4 regions of the Serratia rubidaea genome follow, and region 2 is predicted to be linked to each of the others. Evidence: predicted binding sites of a transcription regulator. Region 2 holds the regulator's gene; each other region holds the start of a gene.
What was found. The regulator Fur, encoded in region 2, represses iron uptake genes when iron is present. The targets are predictions, from matches to a motif close to ATAATAATGAGAACNACTATCAA.
Positions count from the first base shown of each region.

Region 1 (4,211 bases), 1.9 Mb from region 2:
TATCGAGGCAGATTTTCAGCGCCTGACGCAGCGGGATGGCTTCCCCCTTCGGGTAGCCGCGCCTGTGGGCGAAGCCGACGCACATCACCATCAGCGAGACGCACAGCAGCAGTCCCGGCAGAATACCGGCGACGAACAGCGAGGCGATCGACACCGTACCGCCGGCGGCCAGCGAATAGATCACCGCGTTATGGCTGGGCGGGATCAGGATCGCCTGCACCGAACCGCTGGCGGTGACCGAGGCGGCGTAGTCGCGCGGGTAGCCCTTTTTCTCCATCTCCGGCACCATCACCGAGCCGATCGAGGCGGTATCCGCCACCGAAGAGCCGGAGATCGCGCCGAAGAAGGTGGAGGCGACAATATTGACCAGCGACAGGCCGCCGCGCACAAAGCCGACGAAGATATAGGCGAAGCTGACCAGCCGGCGGGCGATGCCGCCTTCCGCCATAATGGCGCCGGCCAGGATAAAGAACGGGATCGCCAGCAGGGAGAACTTGTTGACGCCGCTGGTCATCTGAATCATCAGCGCCTCCAGCGGCAGATCGATCCACAGCGCGCCGGCGATGGCGCTCAGCCCCACGGCGTAGGCTACCGGCACGCCGATGGCCAGCAGCAGGGCGAGAGAGGCAAGCAGAATAAAGGCGTCCATAGCGCAGGCTCCGTCAGGTATTGCCGAGCATCACCAGCGGACGGTGGTGCTGCGGGCCGAAGAGTAACCGCTCAATCACGAACAGCAGCGTCACGGCTGAGCCAATCGGCAGCGGCAGATAGGCCTGGCCGGCGCTCAGCAGCGGGAACTCCGCCACCGGCTGCAGCCACAGCTGGCTGCACAGGCCGTAGCCGTAATAGAGAATAAACAGGCAGATTACCGTCATCAGCAGGTCCGCCAGCCGGCCGCAGCAGCGCTGCCAGAACGGCGGCAGGCGGTCGGTCAGCATATTGACGGCGATATGCGCGCCGGCGCGGTAGCTGACGGCGGCGCCGATAAAGGTAAAGGTGACCATGCACAGGATGGCGATCGGCTCCGGCCAGGCCGCGCCCTCATTGAGCACGTAGCGGCTGAAGATGCCCACCGGTATTACGGTGACCATCACCAGCAGCGCCGCGCCGGCCAGCCACATGGCGAGGCGGTACAGCAGATCCATCGCCTGATGATAAGCGTGCGCCATCAGCAACCTCCGACCAAGCAGGAAAAGGGGCGGTTATTGCACCGCGTTAATGCGGGCGATCAGATCCTGATGCGCCTTGCCGTACTGGTCGCGCACCGGCTGGGTCATCTTGTAGAACGCTGCGCGGTCGATGTCGTGGAACTGCACGCCGCCGGCCTTCATTTTTTCCAGCGCCTGCTGGTTATAGGCGGCCCACAGGGTGCGCTGTTCGGCCTGCGCCTCTTTCGCCAGCTTGAGGATCAGCTGCTGGTCGGCCGGGGTCAGTTGGTCCCATTTGACTTTGGAGTAGAGGAACAGCTCGGGAATAATAAAGTGGCGGCTCAGGGTGTAGTTTTTGGTTACCGGCAGATAGTTGTGGGCGATAAAGGTCGGCGGGTTGTTCTCCGCGCCGTCGATAACGCCGGTCTGCAGGCCGCTGAACACTTCGCTGACCCCCATGCTGACGGCGTTGGCGCCCATGGCTTTCAGCGTCGCCAGCGCAATCGGGCTGCCCTGCACGCGGATTTTCATCCCCTGCAGATCCTGCGGCTTCACCACCGGCTTTTTGGTGATCAGATTGCGGGTGCCGGAATCCATCCAGCCGAGGAACACCAAACGCGAGGTGGGGTCGTTGGTGATCTTGTCGCCGATCTCCTTGCCGATCTCACCGTCCAGCACCTTATGCAGATGCGCTTCGTCGCGGAAGATGTACGGCAGGGTGAACACGTCGATCTCCGGCAGAATCGCCGCCACCGGCGCCATGGAGACGCGGATCATATCAATCGCGCCAATCTGCGCCTGCTCAATCATCTGCTTTTCGTCGCCGAGCATGCCGCCGGGGAAGGTTTTCAGCTCCAGGCGATCCTGCGTGGCGGCCTTCAGCTTGTCGCCCAGATGTTGGACCGCGACGACATTGGGGTAGCCTTCCGGGTGGACGTCGGCGGCTTTGATTTGTTGCGCCAGTGCGGCCTGGCTGCACAGTAACGTGCAGAGCGAGAGGCACAAACCTGATAGGGCGTGGGGCAGTTTCATCGCAGATCTCCAGAGTGTCGGGCATCGGTTATTGTTTTTTCATCATCCCAGGCGCGCAGCGTGAACGGGAAAGGGGCGCGTCAGGCCGGTTTCGCGCTGCGTCAGTACAAAAGATAAACACAGTTGAAACCTGCTTGCTACATAATTGAAAAGCCGTTTTAAAAATAATTGATCGACGTCACTGTGAGGGGGAAAAAGCCCGCGCGTTTCGTGATGAGGTTAAAAAAACGACTAAACGGTGACGGGGTTGTTGGCGTTTGCGCGGGTAAATGTTACACAGCGGCGGGCGATAGCGCTGCGGCTGGCGCGGGTTAACGGTTTTTTGGACCGGAGATGCGTTATTGAGTAAATAATAATGATAACTACTATCAATCCGTGATTGGTTTGATATGATCGCACGCTGAATTCTGTTTAATTTTGATCGGTAATGGTTGGAGGCGCAGCGTGAAAACGGCTGGCAAGACTATGAATCAAAGAGCCCGCGGCGCTGGCCGGGGACAGTGGGGCGCCGCATTCGGGCGCGGTTTGATCGCGTCCATGGTGCTGGTGGCCGGGCTGGCCGGCAGCGCGCAGGCCGCGCCGGAAACTCAGCCGGCTGCTACCGAGAGCGCCTCTGCGGCAGCAACGCCGGCGCCGGCCAGCGCCGCGCCGCAGTCCGTGACGCCGGTTAACCCGGCGCCGACCGTTCAACCACCGGAAACGCGCGGTATGGATCTGTCCGTCTGGGGCATGTATCAGCACGCCGATGCGGTGGTGAAAACCGTAATGATCGGCCTGGTGCTGGCATCGATCATCACCTGGACCATTCTGTTTGCCAAAGGCAGCGAGCTGACGCGCGCCAAGCGCCGCCTGCGCCGTGAGCATCAGCAGCTGGCCGAAGCCCGCTCGCTGGATGAAGCCAGCCAGATGGCGCAGAGCTTCCAGCCGGAGAGCATCAGCGCCGTGCTGCTGAATGACGCGCAGAACGAGCTGGAGCTGTCGGCGGAATCCAACGACAACAACGGGATTAAAGAGCGCGCCGGTTTCCGCTTTGAGCGCCGGGTGGCGGCCTACGGGCGTCAGCTGGGCAAAGGCAACGGCTTCCTGGCCACCATCGGCGCGATTTCGCCGTTTGTCGGCCTGTTCGGCACCGTTTGGGGCATTATGAACAGCTTTATCGGCATCGCGCATTCGCAGACCACCAACCTGGCGGTGGTGGCTCCCGGCATCGCAGAAGCGCTGCTGGCTACCGCGCTGGGCCTGGTCGCTGCTATCCCGGCGGTGGTGATTTACAACATCTTTGCCCGCGTGATCGGCGGCCACCGCGCGCAGGTTGGCGACGTGGCGGCGCAGGTGCTGCTGCTGCTGAGCCGTGACCTGGATCTGGCGGCGACGGCGGAAGCCAAGCGCGCACAGCACGCACACCAGCTGCGGGCGGGGTGATCTATGGCGATGCGCTTAAATGAAGATTTGGACGACAGCGGCGAACTGCACGAAATCAACGTAACGCCGTTTATCGACGTTATGCTGGTGCTGTTGATCATCTTTATGGTGGCGGCGCCTCTGGCTACGGTGGATATCCGTGTCGATCTGCCGGCTTCGACGGCCAAGCCGCAGCCGCGCCCGGAAAAACCGGTGTTCCTGTCGGTGAAGGCTGACAAGCAGCTGTACGTCGGCGACCAGCCGGTGACGGCGGCGCAGCTGACCTCGGTACTGGACAGCCGCACTCAGTCCAACAAGGAAACCACCATCTTCTTCCAGGCGGACAAGAGCGTGGATTACGCCACGCTGATGAGCGTGATGGATACGCTACGCAACGCCGGCTACCTGAAAGTGGGGCTGGTGGGGATGGAAGGGGCTGCCAAGTAGTTTCTGCAGTTATAAGCAAGGCCGGGCATTGCCCGGCCTTGCTTTTATCACTGGTTGTTAAGCGCGCGCATGCGCCGCCGCGCGGGCAACCTGCTCATCGCTGGGGCGTACGCCGGTGTAGAGAACGAACTGCTCCAGCGCCTGCAGCGCAATCACCTCCGCGCCGGTAATCACCGCTTTGCC
Region 1 is NZ_CP065640.1:802,536-806,746, reverse strand. Features, by position in the region: gene I6G83_RS03720 (TRAP transporter large permease) at 1-649, opposite strand, end outside; gene I6G83_RS03715 (TRAP transporter small permease) at 663-1,169, opposite strand; gene I6G83_RS03710 (TRAP transporter substrate-binding protein) at 1,203-2,180, opposite strand; gene exbB (tol-pal system-associated acyl-CoA thioesterase) at 2,625-3,602, shown strand; gene exbD (TonB system transport protein ExbD) at 3,606-4,028, shown strand; gene I6G83_RS03695 (shikimate 5-dehydrogenase) at 4,086-4,211, opposite strand, start outside.
Region 1: the regulator Fur is predicted to act here: its motif matches at 2,530-2,552, upstream of exbB (tol-pal system-associated acyl-CoA thioesterase).

Region 2 (4,211 bases):
TTCTCAAGTATGCGCAGGCGCGACATATTGAGGTGATCCCGGAAATCGACATGCCGGCGCACGCCCGCGCGGCGGTGGTTTCCATGGAGGCGCGCTACCAGAAACTGATGGCGCAGGGCAAGCAGCAGGAGGCGGAGGCGTACCGGCTGGTCGACCCGACCGATACCTCGAACACCACCTCGGTACAGTTCTTTAACCGTCAGAGCTACCTGAACCCGTGCCTGGACTCCTCCACCCGCTTTGTCGACAAAGTGATGGGGGAACTGGTCAAAATGCATCAGGAGGCGGGGCAGCCGATCGGCACCTGGCACTTTGGTGGCGATGAGGCGAAAAACATCCGTCTGGGGGCCGGCTACACCGACGTGAAGAAACCGGAGGCGGGCAAGGGGATGCTCGATCTGAGCAAGGAAGATAAGCCATGGGCGAAGTCGCAGGCCTGCCAGCGGCTGATCGACAGCGGTAAAGTGGCGGATATGGAACATCTGCCGAGCTACTTCGGCCAGGAGGTCAGCAAGCTGGTGAAGGCGCACGGTATCGATCGGATGCAGGCCTGGCAGGATGGCCTGAAAGACGCCAAGGACGCCAAAGCGTTCGCCACTTCGCGTGTGGGCGTCAACTTCTGGGATACCCTGTACTGGGGCGGTTTTGACTCGGTGAACGACTGGGCCAACAAGGGTTATGAAGTGGTGGTCTCCAACCCGGACTATGTCTATCTGGACTTCCCGTATGAAGTGAACCCGAACGACAGCGGCTATTACTGGGGCACCCGCTTCAGCGACGAGCGCAAGATTTTCAGCTTTGCTCCGGACAATATGCCGCAGAATGCCGAAACCTCGGTCGACCGTGACGGCAACGCGTTCAGCGCCAAGAGCGACAAGCCGTGGCCGGGGGCGCACGGTCTGTCCGCCCAGCTGTGGAGCGAGGTGGTGCGAACCGATCCGCAGATGGAGTATATGATCTTCCCACGTGCGCTGTCGGTGGCCGAGCGCGCCTGGCACCGCGCCGACTGGGAGCTGGACTATCAGGCGGGCCGCGAGTACAAGGGTGGGGAAACCCGCTTTGTCGACGGCAAAAAGCTGGCGCAGGAGTGGCAGGTTTTTGCCAATATCCTGGGGCAGCGTGAACTGGCCAAGCTGGATGCGGGCGGTATCCGCTATCGCCTGCCGGTGCCGGGCGCACGCATTGACGGCGGCAGGCTGGAGGCCAATATTGCACTGCCGGGCCTGACCATCGAGTATTCGACCGACGGCGGTCAGAGCTGGCAGCGCTATGATGACGCCGCCAGACCGGCGGTGCAGGGCGAGGTGCAGGTGCGTTCGGCAAGCCCGGACGGCAAGCGCTTCAGCCGCGCGGAGCCGGTAACGGCCTAAGCCAAACGTCTGCGGCGCCCATCGCTATAACGGCGGGCGCCGCAGCGGCTCCTCGATCGACAGGCATAAAAAAACCGCCGTGCGGCGGTTCCTGATTTACGCTGGCAGGCCAGCTTTATTTCTTGTTATGCAGCGTATCGTTTTCACGGCAGTCACCGCTGGTGCAGTGGCCATACAGGTACAGGCTGTGGTTGGTGAGCTTGATGCCGTGCTGTTTGGCGATATCACGCTGACGCGCTTCGATGGACTCATCGCTGAACTCGATCACTTTGCCGCAGTCCAGGCAGATCAGGTGATCGTGGTGATGCTGTTGGGTCAGCTCAAATACGGACTTGCCGCCTTCGAAGTTGTGACGGGTAACGATACCGGCGTCGTCAAACTGGTTCAGTACGCGGTAAACCGTCGCCAGACCAATCTCTTCGCCCATGTCGATCAGTTTCTTATACAAATCTTCCGCACTGACATGATGGCAAGCCGGATCTTGCAGCACTTCCAGGATTTTGAGTCGCGGAAGCGTGACTTTTAAGCCGGCCTTCTTCAATGCGGTGTTGTTGTCAGTCATGCGGATTCAGTCCTGTTACTATGCTAATCAGTTGAGGCATTGTTGCCTGTGGCATCGGTCGGCACAAAGCGTTAATAGCGACTCATTATAGAACCGGTTGACCTAAATGGAAACCGCCGGTTGTTAACAAAAGTCTATTGCGCCGTTACATGTTGCGCGTGCAACATCTTGATGAATGGGATAAACCGGGGCCAGAGTCTACCGTGACGGGGAGGGAAGTTACTAATATGTAGCTTCTATTGCTTCAATCCGTGATGCCGATAACGGCCCCGCCGGTCAGCGGGAGCCGTCTCGCAGCATTGCGGAGCATAATATCAGCCGATGATATCGGCCAGGCTCAGCTCTGCGACGATCTGTTTGACCCAGGCTTCTACGCGTTCGTTGGTCAGTTCCGGCTGGCGGTCTTCATCAATGGCCAAACCGATAAAGTTGTCGTCGTCCGCCAGACCCTTGGAGGCTTCGAAATGGTAGCCTTTGGTTGGCCAGTGGCCGACGATAGCGGCGCCGCGCGGTTCGATAATATCGCGGATGGTGCCCATCGCGTCGCAGAAGTACTCGGCATAGTCTTCCTGATCGCCGCAGCCGAACAGCGCAACCAGCTTACCGTTGAAGTCTATTTCTTCCAGCGTCGGGAAAAAGTCGTCCCAGTCACATTGTGCTTCACCGTAGTACCAGGTCGGGATGCCCAGCAGCAAAATGTCGAATGCGTCCAGATCTTCTTTGCTGCTTTTGGCGATGTCGTGAATCTCAGCAACATCATCGCCGAAGTCTTTGCGAAGGAGCTTTTGAATCATCTTGGCAATGTTTTCGGTATTGCCCGTGTCGCTGCCAAAGAAAATGCCTACGTTAGCCATATTGCGTATAACCTTTTAATTCAATAAATTACAATACGTTTCGCCTGCTGATCGCATCGGTATCGTTGTAAAGTAGCGTCTTGGTAAAGACCTGGGTCCCACCGGTAAACGCCTATCATGCCAGAAATTTGCTCCGGGGTTTTATCGCGTTCATGCGATGCCGGAAAGTAAGGCGGCGTTAAGCGGGCATCGCCTTACGCCGTGTGCGGCTGCCGCACGTTATTATTGCGACGGCTGTTCGTCCGCCAGCTGCGCCAGCAGCATTTGCTCGATCAGTTCGCTGCGGCTGATGTTGCGCTGTTCGGCCAGCCTGTTCAGCGCTTCCACCGCTTCCGCGTTGATTTTCAGTTCCACACGCCGTAACCCGCGGACTTTATCGCGCCGTAACTGATTACGCTTATTGATTCTAAGCTGTTCATCACGGGATAACGGGTTGGTTTTCGGGCGCCCCGGACGGCGTTCATCTGCGAACAGATCCAGCGTCGTGCGATCCGTTTGTTCTTTTGCCATAGGTAGCGGTACTGCAAGGGAATTAGCATCAAAAAGCGATGGTCTGCTTTCCGGACGCTGTGGTTAATACCGTTCAGGTCGTTACAACCTAAGCCAACTTTGCCCCCAATCTGGCGCCGGACAGCACGCTGGGGATGGCGGCAAAAATTATAGCGCGCCATCTTACCCCAGCAGGCGTCGCAACGACAATGCCTAACTGAGGCGCAAACGCGCTAAGCCGTTATCTTTAGCGCGTTTTTTCGCCACCTGCGTTCAGGGCTGGCCCAAAAAGCGGTGAATGGCGCGCAGCACCGCCTGCGGTTTTTCCGCATGCACCCAGTGTCCGGTGCCGGCCACCTCGTAGGCGCGCGCCTGCGGAAACTGGCGCGCGATGGCGTCGCGATAGCTGTTTTGCACGTACTCTGACAGCCCGCCGCGGATAAACAGCGTTGGGTGGGGCCAGGCGGGCACTTCGCGCCAGCCGATAATCGCCGCGTAGTTGGCGATCAGCACCGGCAGGTTGAAGCGCCACTCTCCCTGGTGAAAGGATTTCAGCAGGAACTGAATGACCCCTTCTTCATCCAGATAGTCGCGCATCAGCTGCGCCGCCTGCTGGCGCTGGGTAAGGCCGGCGTCGCTGACCGCCGTCAGGGCGGCGAAGATGTCGTCATGGTGGCGGCTCGGGTAGGCCACCGGGGCGATATCGATCACCACCAGCCGTGCAATGCGGTCGGGCGCCAGCGCGGTCAGCGCCATGGCGGCCTTGCCGCCCATCGAATGGCCGATCACGATGGCGCGGGCGATCTGGAGGTCGTCCAGCAGCGTCAGCAGGTCTTGCGCCATCGCGGCATAGCTCATCTCATCGGAACGCGGCGACAGGCCGTGGTTACGCAGATCGACTTTAATCACGCTGTGCTGCTGATTCAGATCGCGCGC
Region 2 is NZ_CP065640.1:2,748,947-2,753,157, forward strand. Features, by position in the region: gene I6G83_RS12825 (beta-N-acetylhexosaminidase) at 1-1,370, shown strand, start outside; gene fur (ferric iron uptake transcriptional regulator) at 1,486-1,932, opposite strand; gene fldA (flavodoxin FldA) at 2,247-2,786, opposite strand; gene ybfE (LexA regulated protein) at 3,009-3,296, opposite strand; gene ybfF (esterase) at 3,549-4,211, opposite strand, start outside.

Region 3 (4,211 bases), 950 kb from region 2:
CCTCAGCTAACGAGTGCGGACAATAATGACAAGGTTGAATGTGAGACATTATGGCTAAACCCTCTTTTTTGCTTGATTTCAGTTTGCTGAAAAACAATGCGCATTTCCGGGCGATTTTCTGCGCCCGCATGCTGTCGGTGTTTTCGCTGGGGATGCTGGCGGTCGGCGTGCCGATTCAGATCCAGGCGATGACCGGTTCGACGCTGCAGGTCGGGGTGGCGGTGGCGCTGGACGGCGTCGGCATGTTTATCGGCCTGATGCTGGGCGGCGTGCTGGCCGACCGCTTCGACCGCCGTAAGCTGATCCTGTTTGCGCGCGGCACCTGCGGCCTGGGCTTTGTGGCGCTGAGTCTGAACGCCTTCGCCCCGGCGCCGTCGCTGTGGGCGCTGTATCTGCTGGCCGCCTGGGACGGCTTCTTCGGTGCGCTGGGCATGACCGCGCTGATGGCGGTGATCCCGCTGCTGGTGGGGCGGGAAAATCTGGCCGCCGCCGGCGCGCTCAGCATGATCACCGTGCGTCTGGGGGCGATTCTGGCGCCGGCGCTGGGGGGCGTGATTATCGTCGCCGGCGGCGTGGGGGCGGCGTTTGCCGTGGCGGCGGCCGGCACCCTGGGCACGCTGATCCCGCTGACGCGGCTGCCGACGCTGCGGCCGCAGGCGCAGGAGCCGGAACATCCGCTGCGGGCGCTGGCCAGCGGCGTACAGTTTGTCTGGCGGCACAAAGTGGTGGGATCGGTGGTGCTGCTGGGGATGCTGATGAGCATCGTCGGCGCGGTGCGCATTCTGTTTCCGGCGCTGGCGCAGGAGACCTATCAGGTGGGCACCTCGGCCGTCGGCCTGATGTATTCGGCGGTGCCGCTGGGGGCGATGCTGGGAGCCTTTACCAGCGGCTGGGTGCCGCGTTTCCCGCGGCCGGGGGTGCTGATGCTGAGCGCGGCGATCTGTGCGTTTGTCGCCATCGCCTCGCTGGGGGTGTTCAGCAGCCTGCTGCCGGCGCTGATCGCGCTGGTGTGCTACGGCTATGCCAACGCCATTGCCTCGCTGCTGCAGTTTACGCTGATCCAGAGCAACACGCCGGACCATCTGCTGGGGCGGGTGAACAGTCTCGGCACCGCGCAGGACGTTACCGGCGACTCGCTGGGAGCGCTGGGGCTGGGCGTGGTCGGCAGGGTGCTGACGCCGCTGCTCAGCGTGCTGACCTTCGGCGGAGCGGCCGCGGCGATCGGCGTGCTGCTGGCGTGCTGCGTGCGTACGCTGCGCCACTGTGCGCTGCCTGCGTCGCCGCAGGAGGAAGAGGAGGAACCGGCGGGCGGGGAGCCGGCGGCGGCGGACTCCCGGCCCTGAGTTGCACGCTTTGAGTTACGGTGTCACGTTGGCGAACTGCTGCTCCAGAGCGTCCAGCAGATTGTTGGCGCTGTAATAATCCAGCCTGAAAGTATCCAGACCCATCGCGTAAACCCGCTGCCGGCGCACCGCCGGCAGCTGCGACAGAAACGGGTTGCCGGCAAACTTATTCACCGTCCGGCCGTCGGCGGAAAACAGCAGGACGGTAGCGCCGGTGACCGCCCGCGCCATTTTTTCCCCGCTGAGCTGAATAATATCGTTGCGCTTGCCCTGCGCGCTGTTGCCGCTGATGCCCGGCGGCAGCGACGCGAGGGTAAAGCCCAGCTCCTGCAGCAGTTGCCCCTGCGCCGACGCCGGCGTCCAGATATTCATCCCGCGTCCGTCTTCGTAATACACCAGCGCCGAAGTGGGCTGCGGCGGCAGGGCGATACGCTGTTTCAGCGTTGCCACCCGCCGCTCGAAGCGCGCGACGGCGGCCTGCGCATCCGCCTCATGGCCGGTGATCTTGCCCAGCCGCTGCGTCAGGCCCTGCCAGCTGATATTGCCGTAATCAATCACCACCGTCGGGGCGATGGCCGACAGCTGGTCGTACAGCTTCAGCGCGGAGTCGCCGCCGGTGGCGGACATCACGATCAGATCCGGCGCTTCGGCGGCGATCGCTTCGGCGTTGGGCTCGCTGATATACAGCGGCTTCAGCCGGCGCGCCTGCGCGGCCTGGCTCCACTGGGTGAAAAACCCCTGGCCGTCGGCCACCGTCGAGTTGCGTGCGGTGGCGCCGGTGCCGACCAGCGGGGCGTTAATCGCCAACAGCGAACCGGTCAGCGTCACGCTGGTGGAAACGATGCGCTGCGGCGGCTGCTGCAGCACCACGTCGCCCTGCGGCGTATGCAGGGTGCGCGGCCAGGCGGCGTCCGCGGCATAGCCCGCCGGGGCGGACAGCAGCAGACAGGTCAGTAGGGGGGAAAACAGCGGAAATAAACGCGAGGGCTGCACGGCCGGTCACTCCTTGATAGCGAAACTGAAAGATACATCGCGTCAGGCTGCAGGGCGATAGCTAGCTGACTAACGATTTTTTGCAATATGTTTTTACATCAACAATACAAATAATTATAGTTCTCATTCGTATTACTGTGCGAGGCCTTTGTGCTATCGCGTGATTAATATGCCGCAGGGAAAGACATCAATACCGGGATCGCCGCGCTTGCAGGTGATTGAACACGGGCACAGGGAAAATCGGCGCCAGCGCGCGGCGGCCATCACGCCGGCGCATGTCGCCCACTGACAATAATAAAACCCGTAAGGATAAAATAATGATTTTGGCTAAACGCCGTAGCCGGCCTGGCCGCGTCCGTACCCTGATCGTCGGCGGCCGGGCGATGCCGGCGCTGTCAGCCCTTGCCGTACTGGTGAGCGCCGCGCTGCACCTGCCGCAGGCCGCCGCGCAGGCGACGGAGCAGGAAGACAACATCTTGGTGGAAGCCGCCGCCGGCGACGATGACGCCACGCAGCAGGACTACAGCGTGCCGATTACCCGGGCGGGCACCAAGATGAATCTGACCCCCCGCGATATTCCGCAGTCGGTCAGCGTGATCGGCCGGCAGCGCATGCAGGACCAGCAGATGCAAACGCTGGGCGACGTGCTGAAAAACACCACCGGCGTATCGGAAAAAGTGGCCGACTTTGACCGCAGCACCTTCTATTCGCGCGGTTTTCTGATTGATAACTATATGGTGGATGATATTCCCACGGTGTTCGAGGAGCGCTGGAACCTGGGGGATTCCGCCTCGGACACCGCGCTGTATGAGCGCATTGAGGTGGTGCGCGGCGCAACCGGCCTGATGACCGGTGCGGGCAACCCGTCCGCCGCGGTGAATATGGTGCGCAAGCATGCGGACAGCAAAACCTTTACCGGCAATCTCTCCGCCAGCTACGGCAGCTGGAACAAACAGCGCTATGTGCTGGATCTCTCCGCGCCGCTGACGGACTCGGGCAATGTACGCGGCCGCATGGTAGCCGGCTATCAGGATAACGACAGCTATATCGACCGCTACAGCGCCAACAAGAAGTTCCTGTACGGCGTGGTGGACGCCGACCTGAGCGACAGCACCACGCTGTCGGCGGGCTATGAGTATCAGGAAACCAACGCCGACAGCCCGCCCTGGGGCGGCGTGCCGCGCTGGTATCGCGACGGCGGCAAAACCGACTATTCACGTTCGTTCAACACCGCGCCGGACTGGGCCTATAACGACAAGCAGTCGCGCAAACTGTTCGCCACGCTGAAGCAGCGCTTCGGCAACGGCTGGCAGTTCACCCTGAACGGCACCCACAGCGAAACCAAACTCGACAGCAAACAGCTGTATATCGACGGCTTCTTCGACCGCGACAGCGGCATCGGCGTCAGTGCCTACCCGGATTATCCGGTGGTCGGCGGCACCGGCTACAACACCGGTACGCGCAAGGTGCATGCCATTGACGCCTTCGCCAGCGGGCCGTATCAGCTGTTCGGCCGCCAGCATCAGCTGATGGCCGGGGTCAGCTACAGCCGGCAGACCAACCGCTACCTGAACGCCTTCGCCAACCTGTCGGCCGATGACGTCGGCAACTTCAATCACTGGAACGGCCAGTTCCCGGAAAGCGACTGGGGCGAGATGAGCGTGGCGCAGCAGGACACCATCCACCAGAAATCAGCCTATGCCGCGACGCGCATTTCACTGGCGGATCCGCTGCATCTGATCGCCGGCGCGCGCTATACCCAATGGAGCACCAGCACGCTGACGCAGAATATGGCGAAAAACAACGTCTCCCCGTACGCCGGGCTGGTGTATGACATCAACGACGCCTGGTCCGCCTACGCCAGCTACACCTCGG
Region 3 is NZ_CP065640.1:3,701,636-3,705,846, forward strand. Features, by position in the region: gene entS (enterobactin transporter EntS) at 51-1,343, shown strand; gene fepB (Fe2+-enterobactin ABC transporter substrate-binding protein) at 1,359-2,336, opposite strand; gene fhuE (ferric-rhodotorulic acid/ferric-coprogen receptor FhuE) at 2,720-4,211, shown strand, end outside.
Region 3: the regulator Fur is predicted to act here: its motif matches at 2,447-2,469, upstream of fepB (Fe2+-enterobactin ABC transporter substrate-binding protein).

Region 4 (4,211 bases), 940 kb from region 2:
GCCTGACGATACAGCGGCCGCTCGCCGTCGGCGGGCAGCGGCTGCGCCAGATCGTCCTCCATCAGCGCCAGCGCGGCCTGCTCCGCGTCCGGCCGCTGGCTGAAGTCCAGCCACTCGGCGGGCGCGACCTGCGCCGGATCGGCCCGCAGCGGCAGGCGCTGCTGCGGCACACCGTCCGCCGACTCGTAGAACTGCGCCTGCACGGTATCGGCCTCCGCCAGCCCCTGGCGGATGGCGCGCTCCAGGCACGAACGGTCAATCTCGCCGCGCAGTTCGGTGTAGTGCGCCACGGCAAAGCTGTTGCGCCGCTGCGCAATCTGATCGGCGATCCAGATGCCCGGCTGCGCCGCAACCAGCGGACAGGTTTGATAATCGAGCCGGGTTTCAGGCAGTGAAAGGGTTTCTGACATGCTTGCTATCCTTTTCCTTAAACGGAATCTATCGGAACTTGAGCGCGCGGGTTACTGCGCCGGCGTCACGCTGTTTTTCAGCACCGCGGGGCGCATGTCCTGCCAATGCGCTTCGATAAACGCGATGCACTCGGCGCGCGTCGCCGGCCCCATCACCTCGTGCCAGCCTGCCGGCACGGCGGCAAACTGCGGCCACAGCGAATACTGCTGTTGCTGATTGATCAGCACCAAAAACGGCAGGCTTTCATCATCAAAAGGGTTTTGTTGTTCCTGAGTCATTTCCATCACCTGTTAGTCGAAATGTATGTCGTCCATAGCGGAAAGCAGCCAGTGCAATCCGTCCAGCAGCCCGCCGCGCCAGCACAGCGCGTCGTGGCCGCCGGAAAATACCCGGTAGTTGACCCGATGCCCGGCGGCCTTCAGCGCCTGCTGCATCTGTTGATTAACGAATTCAATATCCTCTTCCCGGCTGCCGGCCTCCTGAAACACCGTCAGCGTGCCGGCGGCCACCCGGCCCTGACGCACCTGCTGCGTCAGCCAGCCTTCGTCAAACTCCGCCCGCCGGGCGAAATCGGTGACGTACTGCACCGTCGGCCACCAGAACGAGCCGGACTGGCTCAGCACCCGGCCGAAACGCTGCGGCCAGTGCAGCCCGGCGTACATCGCCGCCAGACCGCCGTAGCTCTGCCCCGCCACCACGGTGCGCGCGCCGCTGTCGCTGAACGCCATGCGTTGCCGCACCAGCGGCAGCAACTCCGCCTGCAGCGCCAGCCAGAAGTCGGCATTGCAGGGCAGCTCCCGCTCGCGGTGCTGCCCGTCAATCACGTCAACCAGCAGATAACAGGCGGCCGGCAGGCGGCCCGCCGCCGTTTCACGCGCCAGCACCGGCAGCAGCGGCTGGCCGTCAACCCAGTTCTGGCCGTCCAGCAGGATCACCAGCGGCCGCTCCGCCGCAGCGGCGCCCTCGCCGCTGGCGTAGGCCCAGATGCGGCGCTGATTGCCCAGCGCTTCGCTGCGCCAGAGGAACTGATGTATATGCGCCGGATCCAACGGCGGCGGCGCGGTCAGCCAGGCGCGCTGATCGGCGGCGTCCGGCCCCTGCGCCAGCGACAGCGGTTGACCGATGCGGGTCGACGCGGCGGGATACGGGTTTAACGGGTCGGCAATCGCCAGCGGGAAAAGGGAGATCCACCAGGCGCGCTGCTGCTGGCGGCACTGCGCCCGATCGGCGCTGAAAAGCGGAGGAAGCTGCGCGTCCTGCACCGGGATCAGGCTGTAACTGCCGCGCCAGTCGCGCGGCAGCAGGAATGAGCCGTGCCAGATATCCGTACCCGCCAGGCGCCGTAACGTGCTTGGCTCGGTACTGTGGTGGTCGGTCACGCCGTTGATATCGAGATAGACCCGCCGGATCGGCGAGCGGCGTTCGTCCCCGTGCGGATCGCGCCACAGCCAGGTAAAACGCACCTGTTGCCGGTCATGCTCTTCGACCACCGGCGTTCCCCGCTGGGCAATCTGTCGCCACCACGCCGGCTGCCCGGCCGTCTCGGCCTGCAGCCAGCGGCTGACCGTCCCTGCCGCTACCGTGCTCTGTGCGCTTACTGCCGCTCCCTGCCGGGCGGCTGGCAAAATATGCATGTAATTCCTTACGGTAAAATGAGGTACTTTTACGAAGATTTACAATCGTATTGATAATCATTCTTATTTTCAATATCATTTGCGAGCTTTTTTGCTGTGGCGGAAATGACAGCAAATCAGTGACGGCCAACTGGTGGGATAAACGGGGCCGCAGCAGGCGGCGTGGACAGCCACGTACGCCTCCATACAGCAAAAATTGACTCAGGGGTTAAAATGAGATTGAAAAACAAAGGGATAACTAGAAAACAACCGGCCGCGCCCGGGCAGCTGTTCTATTTGTTATTTTCACCTTCCCTCATCCTGTTGCCGGCGCTGCCGGGCCATGCGGCGGACGAAGAGAACATCATCGTGACCGCGCAAAGCGTCACCGCGCCGCTGAGAGGACCGGTGGCCAAAGACAGCGCCGCCGGCACCAAGACCGCCACGCCGCTGCGCAAAACGCCGCAGGCGATTTCCGTGATCACCCGCCAGCAGATGGACGACCAGGCCGCCCTCTCCGTTTCCGACGCGCTGAACTACACCAGCGGCCTGCTGACCAACTACCGCGGCGGCTCCAACCGCAACGACGAGGTGATCGCCCGCGGCTTTCGCTATATGCCCAAGTTTCTTGACGGTCTGAGCTACGGCCTTTCCGGTCAGGCCGGCGCGGCGGGCCAGATCGATCCCTGGCTGCTGGAACGCGTTGAGGTGGTGCATGGCCCGGCCTCCGTGCTGTACGGTCAGGTAAACCCGGGGGGCATTATCAGCATGACCAGCAAGCGCCCCACCGCCGAGAGCATTCATAAAATCCGCCTCAGCGGCGGCAACCGCCACTACGGCGAGGCGGCGTTTGACTTCGGCGGCCGGCTGAACGATGACAATACGCTGTTCTACCGGCTGAACGGCGTCGCCAGCACCCAGCACCAGTCGATGAAAGACAACAAGCAGCAGCGTCTGGCCATCGCCCCGGCGCTCACCTGGCTGCCCAATGCCGACACCAGTTTCACCCTGCTGACCAGCTACCAGAATGAGCCGAAGGCCGGCTTCCGTAACTTCCTGCCCGCCAACGGCACGGTGTTTTCCACCAGCGCGGGGCGGATCCCCTACGACCTTAACGTCAGCGATCCGAGCTACAACCAGGCGAAGCGCGAGCAAACCTCGGTGGGCTATATTTTCGACCACAGCCTCAGCGACGCGCTCACCTTCCAGCAGAACCTGCGCTACACCAATATGGATGAGTCCTACAAATATCTGGTGTACACCTTCGACGCCGACGACCGTAACGACCACTCCATCAATCGCCGGCCGCAGCACGATAAAATCGAGTCGCAGGAGCTGGGCATCGACAACCAGCTGAAGGCTGAATTCGCCACCGCCGACGTCAGCCACACGCTGCTGGGCGGGCTGGATTACAAATGGAGCGACGTGGACAGCAAGCTGTGGCGCGACAGCGGCGACCAATACATTCTCGACTGGGCGCACCCGACCCCGGTGCATATCGATGAAAGCACCTTCAGCCTGGCCACCAGCAGCCGCAAAAAGCTGGATCAGTTGGGGATCTACCTGCAGGATCAGCTGGAGTGGCAACGCTGGAACCTGCTGCTGTCCGGCCGGCAGGACTGGTCGGAAGTCCGCACTCAGGATCGCGTGGCGGACAGCGACGTGCAGCAGAACGACAGCAAGTTCAGCGGCCGTGCCGGCCTGCTGTACGCGTTTGATAACGGGCTGTCGCCGTACGTCAGCTACAGCACCTCCTTCGAACCCAACCTGAGCAGCGGCGCGCCGGGCAGCGATCCGTTCAAACCCACCACCGGCGAGCAGACCGAAATCGGCCTGAAATATCAACCGCCGGGCAGCAACACGCTGCTGACCCTGTCGGCTTTTGATATCACCCAGAAAAACATCACCGCCTATAACAGCGTAACCGGCTATAACGAGCAGGTCGGCAAGGTGCGTTCCAAAGGGATTGAGGCCGAAGCGCACGCCCAGCTGACGCCGTCCATCAACCTGATCGCCGCCTACAGCTACACCGATGCGGTGACCAAGGAGAGCGCCATCAGCGGCCAGGTCGGCCATACGCCCGCCAGCATTCCGCGCCACGCCGCCTCCGCCTGGGGCAGCTACCGCTTCCGCCACGGCGCGCTGCAGGGGCTGACGCTCGGCAGCGGCGTACGCTATACCGGCACC
Region 4 is NZ_CP065640.1:3,689,275-3,693,485, reverse strand. Features, by position in the region: gene I6G83_RS17370 (amino acid adenylation domain-containing protein) at 1-410, opposite strand, end outside; gene I6G83_RS17365 (MbtH family protein) at 462-689, opposite strand; gene fes (enterochelin esterase) at 702-2,045, opposite strand; gene I6G83_RS17355 (TonB-dependent siderophore receptor) at 2,259-4,211, shown strand, end outside.
Region 4: the regulator Fur is predicted to act here: its motif matches at 2,096-2,118, upstream of fes (enterochelin esterase).